Regions from separate parts of the Variovorax sp. GW823-FHT04B03 genome, predicted to be linked through region 2. Evidence: riboswitches for the same ligand, from Rfam matches in the RefSeq annotation. Region 2 holds a riboswitch; the other holds the start of a gene.

Region 1 (3,397 bases), on a different contig from region 2:
GGGCTCGCTCTCGGCCTTGTCGACGGCGGTGTGCGCGGCGGCATTGACGATGACGTCGGGGCGCACCGCCAGCACCGTGGCGGCCAGCTGCTCGGGGCGGCTGAAGTCGGCGTGGAAGTCGGTGCTGTCGAAGTCCAGTGCGACCACTTCGCCGAGCGGCGCGAGGCTGCGCTGCAGCTCCCAGCCGACCTGTCCACCTTTGCCGAGCAGCAGCAACTTCATGCGGAAGCCTTTGCAGGCGCAGCGTCGTATTGCTTCTCGACCCATTCGCGGTACGCGCCGCTTTGCACGTTGCGCACCCACTCGCCGTTCGCGAGGTACCACTGGACGGTCTTGCGGATGCCGGTGTCGAAGGTCTCGGCGGGCTTCCAGCCGAGTTCGCGTTCGAGCTTGCGTGCATCGATGGCGTAGCGGCGGTCGTGGCCCGGGCGGTCCGTGACGTAGGTGATCTGCTCCTTGTACGGCTTGCCGTCGGCGCGGGGGCTCAGTTCGTCGAGCAGCGCGCACACGGTGTTGACGATCTCGATGTTGGGCTTCTCGTTCCAGCCGCCGACGTTGTAGGTCTCGCCGAGCTTGCCGGCTTCGAGCACGCGGCGGATGGCGCTGCAGTGGTCCTTCACGTAGAGCCAGTCGCGCACCTGCATGCCGTCGCCGTACACGGGCAGGTTCTTGCCAGCCAGCGCGTTGACGATCATCAGCGGGATCAGCTTCTCGGGGAAGTGGAACGGGCCGTAGTTGTTCGAGCAGTTGGTGGTGACCACCGGCAGGCCGTAGGTGTGGTGCCAGGCGCGCACGAGGTGGTCGCTGGCGGCCTTGCTGGCCGAGTACGGGCTGTTGGGCTCGTACTTGTTCTCTTCGGTGAAGGCCGGGTCGGTCTTGGAGAGCGAGCCGTAGACCTCGTCGGTCGACACGTGCAGGAAGCGGAAGGCCGCCTTCTGGTCGGCCGGCAGGGCGTTCCAGTAGCCGCGCACCGATTCGAGCAGGCGGAAGGTGCCGAGCACGTTGGTCTGCACGAAGTCTTCCGGGCCATGGATCGAACGATCCACGTGCGATTCCGCGGCAAAGTTCACGACGGCGCGGGGTTTGTGCTCGGCCAGCAGGCGATCGAGCAGCGCGCTGTCGCCGATGTCGCCTTGCACGAAGACGTGGTTCGCGTTGCCCTTGAGCGACGCCAGGGTCTCGAGGTTGCCTGCGTAGGTCAGCTTGTCGAGGTTCACGACGGGCTCGTTGCCCTGCGCGATCCAGTCGAGCACGAAATTGGCGCCAATGAAGCCTGCGCCGCCGGTAACCAGGATCATGGAGTCCCCTGCATGTAGAAAAAAGTTTGCTTTACCAAAAATCAACATTCAATTATCCCATCGGTGTGAAGTGCCGATGTACAGGGCTTGGCCGGCTTGCGGGGCCCGCCTACAATCGCCAACAATTGCAGGAGAGCGGGCCTCCACGGAGGCCCTACCGAAGGCGCAAACTCCCATAAACGCTCAGGTCGGCCCGACGAAATTCCAGGCAACGCCACGGAACTTCGGCAAGGGGTCAGTACTGCACTCATCGATACAGCCGTCTGGAGAGCCGCCACGCCATGTGGCGCACCGAAGGAGCAAACCCGCTGCGGGTGCAGCAGGGTGAATCTCTCAGGTACCGAGGACAGGGGGAGCGGCAACTTGGACATCGGTCGTCCGGTTGCTTGCTATTGGTTCAATAGCACTCCACGCCCGCCGTTCAAGCGCTGCAAACTCAAAGGTACTTGCAATGCGTGTGATCGTTCTTGGCGCCGGCCTGCTCGGCGTGACTTCGGCCTACTACCTCCAGCAACTCGGCCACGAGGTGACCGTGATCGACCGGCAGGCCACCCCGGCCGCCGAAACCAGCTTCGCCAACGGCGGCCAGATCTCGGTCAGCCATGCCGAACCGTGGGCCAATCCGAGCGCGCCGCTGAAGGTGCTGCAATGGCTCGGCAAGGAAGATGCGCCGCTGCTCTTTCGCATCCGCGCCGACATGCGCCAGTGGCTCTGGGGCCTGCAGTTTTTGCGCGAATGCACCCCCGCGCGCACCCGCCACAACATCGAACAGATCGTTCGTCTCGGTACATACAGCCGGGAAATGTTGCAGCAATTGCGTCGAGACACCGGCCTGAACTATGACCAGCGCACGCAAGGCATCCTGCACTTCTACACGACGCAAAAAGAATTCGATGGCGCCCTCGCGCCCGCCGAGCAGATGCGCGCCCTGGGCTGCGAGCGGCTGGTCATCTCGGCCGACGAGGCCATCAAGATCGAACCCGCCCTCGCCCACATTCGCCCCCAACTCGCCGGCGCCACCTACACCGCCGAAGACGAATCGGGCGACGCCAACCGCTTCGCGCGTGAGCTGGTGAAGCTGGCCGAGGCGGCCGGCGTGAAGTTCCTCATGAGCCACACGGTGACCGCGCTGCGCGAAGCCGGTGGCAGCATCGACCACGTCGAGGCGACCGACAACGAAGGCCGCTTCCAACGCATCCGCGGCGATGCCTTCGTGCTCGCGATGGGTTCGCTGAGCCCGCTGTACGCCGCGCCGCTGGGCATCCGCCTGCCGATCTACCCGGCCAAGGGCTACTCGGTGACGCTGCCCGTGAAGGACGCGTCGAAGGCACACCAGGTCTCGCTCACCGACGACGAATACAAGCTGGTGTTCTCGCGCTACACATCCGAGTCGGGCGACCGCCTGCGCATCGCCGGCACGGCCGAACTCAACGGCTACGACCGCGACCTGAACCGCGTGCGTTGCGAAGCCATCGTGCGGCGCGTCGAAGAACTCTTCCCCGGCGCCGGCGACACCGAGCGCGCGCAGTTCTGGACCGGCCTGCGCCCGGCCACGCCGAGCAACGTGCCGTTGATCGGCAAGACCAAGCTGCCGAACCTGTTCCTCAACACCGGCCACGGCACGCTCGGCTGGACGCACGCCTGCGGCTCGGGCAAGTCGATCGCGCGCATCGTGAGCGGGCTCGCGCCCGAGGTCGATTTCGCGTTCGCCGGCATGCCGGCGCCCGCGCCGCGCGCCGTGCAGCCCGCACTGGGCTGACACGCCACGCGCCCTGGGTCACGCCTTGAACGTGACCCAGGGCTTGAGCCGCACGGCGCAGCGGATGAGCCCCGCGCTTTCCTGCGCCTCGATCACCGCGCCGATCGGCTTGTAGGCCTGCGGCGCCTCTTCGATGCGGCGCTCCTCGCGCAAGGTCACGCATTGCCAGCTGGCATCGGCGTCGCCGGGTGCGGGCCGCATCGCGCGCACCTCCTGCCGACGCATGCGCCGGCCGGCACCATGGCTGCACGACCACAGCCAGTCCTCATGCCCCAGCCCGGTCGCGAGGTACGAGTGATCGCCCATCGACCCGGGGATCAGCGCGAGGTCGCCCGCGTGC
Region 2 (3,397 bases):
GATCTCGCCCGACACGGGCATGAACACATCGGCGGCGGCCTTCACCGACTCGACCACACCGGCGACCTCGCCTTGCGCGAAGGTCTTGCCCACTTCAGGCAGGTCGACGAACACCACGTCGCCCAGCGCGTCCTGCGCATGCACGGTGATGCCGACGGTGGCGGCGCCGCCTTCGGCCGCCACCCATTCGTGGTCCTTGGTGTATTTGATGCTCATGAAAAAACTCCTCGTGGAAAAAGTGGAATCGGGATGCAGAGCCTAGCCGGGTCTGCGGTGTTCAGTGTCGGTCAGCCGCGGTAGTAGCGCGTCGGCACGAAAGGCATCGTCGACACCTCCATCGGCACCGGCTTGCCGCGCACGATGGCCTGCACGCGCGTGCCGGGCTCGGCGAAGGCGGCGGCCACGTAGCCCATGGCCACGCAGCGGTCGGCCGTGGGGCCGAGCAGGCCGCTGGTGACGGTGCCGATGTCGTGGCCTTCGAGCGACTGCAGCAGCGTGCCGTCGCGCACCGGAATGCGTTCGAGCGCCACGAGGCCGACGCGCTTGCGCGTGAGCGTCTTGTGGTCGGTGTGCCCGGCCGCGCCCGAGGCGACGGCGGTCAGCTGGGCCAGCACCTTGGCCGCGCCCGGGAAGCCGCCTTCGCGCGCACCGCCGGCGCGGCGCACCTTCTGGATCGCCCAGTTGAGCGAGGCTTCGACCGGGGTGGTGGTGGTGTCGATGTCGTTGCCGTACAGGCACAGGCCGGCTTCGAGCCGCAGCGAGTTGCGCGCGCCCAGGCCGACGGGCTTCACTTCGGGCTGGGCCAGCAGCAGGCGGGCGAGGGCGTCGGCGTCCTTGCCAGCCACCGAGATTTCGAAGCCGTCTTCACCGGTGTAGCCGCTGCGGGTGACGAAGGCGGCGATGCCGCCGATCTGCACCGCGCCGCCGGTCATGAACACGAAGCGCTCGATGCCGGGCGACAGCCGCGCCAGCGTGGCCGCGGCCTGAGGGCCTTGCAGTGCGAGCAGGGCGTGGTCGGGCAGTGGCTGCACCTGGCAGCGCGCGCCGATCCTGGCCTGGATGTGGGCGATGTCGGCCACCTTGCAGGCGCCGTTCACGATCACGAAGATCGAACCGTTGCCTTCGTTGAAGAACATCAGGTCGTCGAGGATGCCGCCCTCGTCGTTCAGCAGCAGGCCGTAGCGCTGCTTGCCGGCGGGCAGGTCGATCACGTCGACGGGCATCAGGGTTTCGAAGGCGGCGGCGGCATCGGGGCCGACGAGGCGCAGCTGGCCCATGTGCGAGATGTCGAACAGGCCGGCCGCATCGCGCGTGTGCTTGTGCTCGGCCATCAGGCCGGCCGGGTACTGCACGGGCATGGAATAGCCGGCGAAGGGCACCATTCGGGCGCCGAGCTCCACGTGGAGGTCGTACAGCGGGGTCTTGAGAAGTTGGGCGTCGGAAGCGGAGGAAGCGGCCACGGGGCACTCCAAAGGGGCAGTCGAAATCCATGGCTGCAACGCCACGGGCCACCCCTGCTGTCCGCTTTACCTGAGAGATTCGCCCCACGATCGGGGTTTGCTCCTTCGGTGGGCCGCGTGCAATGCCACGGCCTCTCTCCAGCAAGGAAACGCCGGTGGTTGCCGGCGTCTTGTCAGTCCTTTTGCCTGAGCGTTCGGGGAACCCCTGCGCCTTCGGCGGCCCCGTCGCGCGGGGCTCTCTCCTGACCCGGCGAGTGTAGTGGATCGCGGGGCCGGGGCTGGCGGCTCAGTGCACGGTTTCGGCCGGCGGCAGCAGCTTGTCGATGCGCTCGCGCAGCGAGTCGGCGCGCTCGGGGCCGGCGGCTTTCTCGATCTCGGAGAGCATCAGCGCGGCGATGGTCAGCATGGCCTCGCGGTCGCGGGCCTCGCGCAAGGCGTCGCGCATCTGGTTGGCGAAGCGCGGGTCGCGGCGCACGAACATGCGCTCGCAGATGTCGAACAGGAACATGCGCGTGGTGGCCAGCGAGCGCTTGCCGTCGAAGCTGTCGGCCGAGGTGGCGACCTGGATCGGCTCGGCGGCGGGGACGGGCGTGGGGGCCGGTGCGGGCGGTGGCGCGACCGGTCGTGCGACCTGCAGGTAGCCGCGCTGCATCAGCCCCTGGATCGCCTGCTCGGCCTCGACGCGGCTGGGGAACAGCGGGCTGAAGTCGGTCAGCGAGCGCCGGCCGTCGGCCATGAGCAGCAGGGCGCGCTCACGCTGGCTGAGCGTGCGCTGCCCGGCCTGGAGTTCGTCGCGTGCCTTCTCGGTCTTGGTGGGGAACATGGCGGCCACAGCTTTCGGAGGTCGAAGGCTGCAGCATCGTTGCAAGTGGTGACATCTTCGTGAACCATTTGCCTTACAGGGACAAGGCGGCGCGCGTCAGTTGCCCGCGCTCTCCTTGCGGATCAGCCAGCGCGTGCCCACGCGCTGCAGCTCGAGCGTCTTGCGGTCGGTCTCGGTGAGTGCGTCGGCGCTGTAAATCTGCCGGAACTGCGCGCTGGCCGAGGTGCCCTGAACGCTGATCACCAGCCCCTCGATGCCCACGCTGATGCGCGACTTGCCCGTGATGCGGGCGCGCCGGTCGGCCTCCCAGCGCTCGCGGGTCTGGCCGCGCGCGGGGGTGAAGTCGCTCGCGTAGGCGGCGAGGTAGCGCTCGACGTCGCGCGCGGACCAGGCGGCGGCCCAGGCGCGCACGGCGGTTTCTACTTCGGCGAGGTGGGTGACGGGATTGATGGGGTTGGCGGGGGCGGCTGCTGGTGCAACGGCTGCAACGGGCGCGGCGGCCGGCGTGGCCGCGATACCGGCGGTGGCCAGCAAGCCGGCAGCGACAAGGCTGCTGCCCTGGGCGACGATTCGGTGCATGGCGTCCTTCTCTTTCCTTCTTCTTGTCTGTCAGGCTCGACGTCGAAGCTTGCGTCGATTCTGGCAGTGAAAGAGGAGGCGTGCGGCGTTGAATCGCCCACGGATTTCGGTGGTCCGTGGTTCAGGGCGCGTCCATAGGACACCGGGAGCGCGGGGCAGGGCTCAGGCCGCCGCAGCCTCGCCCGCCATCACCTGCACCGTCCGATTGCGAAGCCGCAAGGCCAGCACGGTTGCGACGCACAGCACGCACAACACCACCGTGAGCGTGACGCCGAGTCCGCGCGCATCCGACAGCAGGCCGAACAGGGGCGACACCAGTCCGCCGACCGAGAGCGCGAGACCGAGCGTGATGCCGCTGGCGGTGGCCGGGTTGCGCGGCAGGTAGTCCTGCGCGAGCGTCACCTGCGCGGCGAAGGGCAGGAACATGCTCATGCCGAGCCATGCGGTGCAGGCCAGCGCCGCGGCAGGCGTCGAGGCGAGCACGAGGCCTGCCATCGCCGGCAGCGCGAGCAGGTAGCCGCAGCGGATCGTGCCC

Evidence for each region. A riboswitch is a leader RNA that binds a small molecule or an ion and turns the genes downstream of it on or off. The one in region 2 is predicted to bind glycine.
Region 1: it holds a riboswitch for glycine, as region 2 does, so the genes downstream of both, AC1RAD_RS02640 (D-amino acid dehydrogenase) here and gcvT (glycine cleavage system aminomethyltransferase GcvT) in region 2, are expected to answer to the same signal.

What each region holds. Positions count from the first base shown of each region.
Region 1 is NZ_JBXAIT010000001.1:599,552-602,948, reverse strand. It holds gene rfbD (dTDP-4-dehydrorhamnose reductase) at 1-222, opposite strand, end outside; gene rfbB (dTDP-glucose 4,6-dehydratase) at 219-1,298, opposite strand; glycine riboswitch at 1,417-1,507, shown strand; glycine riboswitch at 1,552-1,658, shown strand; gene AC1RAD_RS02640 (D-amino acid dehydrogenase) at 1,750-3,057, shown strand; gene AC1RAD_RS02635 (RtcB family protein) at 3,076-3,397, opposite strand, start outside.
Region 2 is NZ_JBXAIT010000003.1:687,640-691,036, reverse strand. It holds gene gcvH (glycine cleavage system protein GcvH) at 1-216, opposite strand, end outside; gene gcvT (glycine cleavage system aminomethyltransferase GcvT) at 288-1,460, opposite strand; glycine riboswitch at 1,508-1,612, opposite strand; glycine riboswitch at 1,625-1,715, opposite strand; gene AC1RAD_RS16310 (hypothetical protein) at 1,747-2,283, opposite strand; gene AC1RAD_RS16305 (L,D-transpeptidase Cds6 family protein) at 2,380-2,862, opposite strand; gene AC1RAD_RS16300 (MFS transporter) at 3,025-3,397, opposite strand, start outside.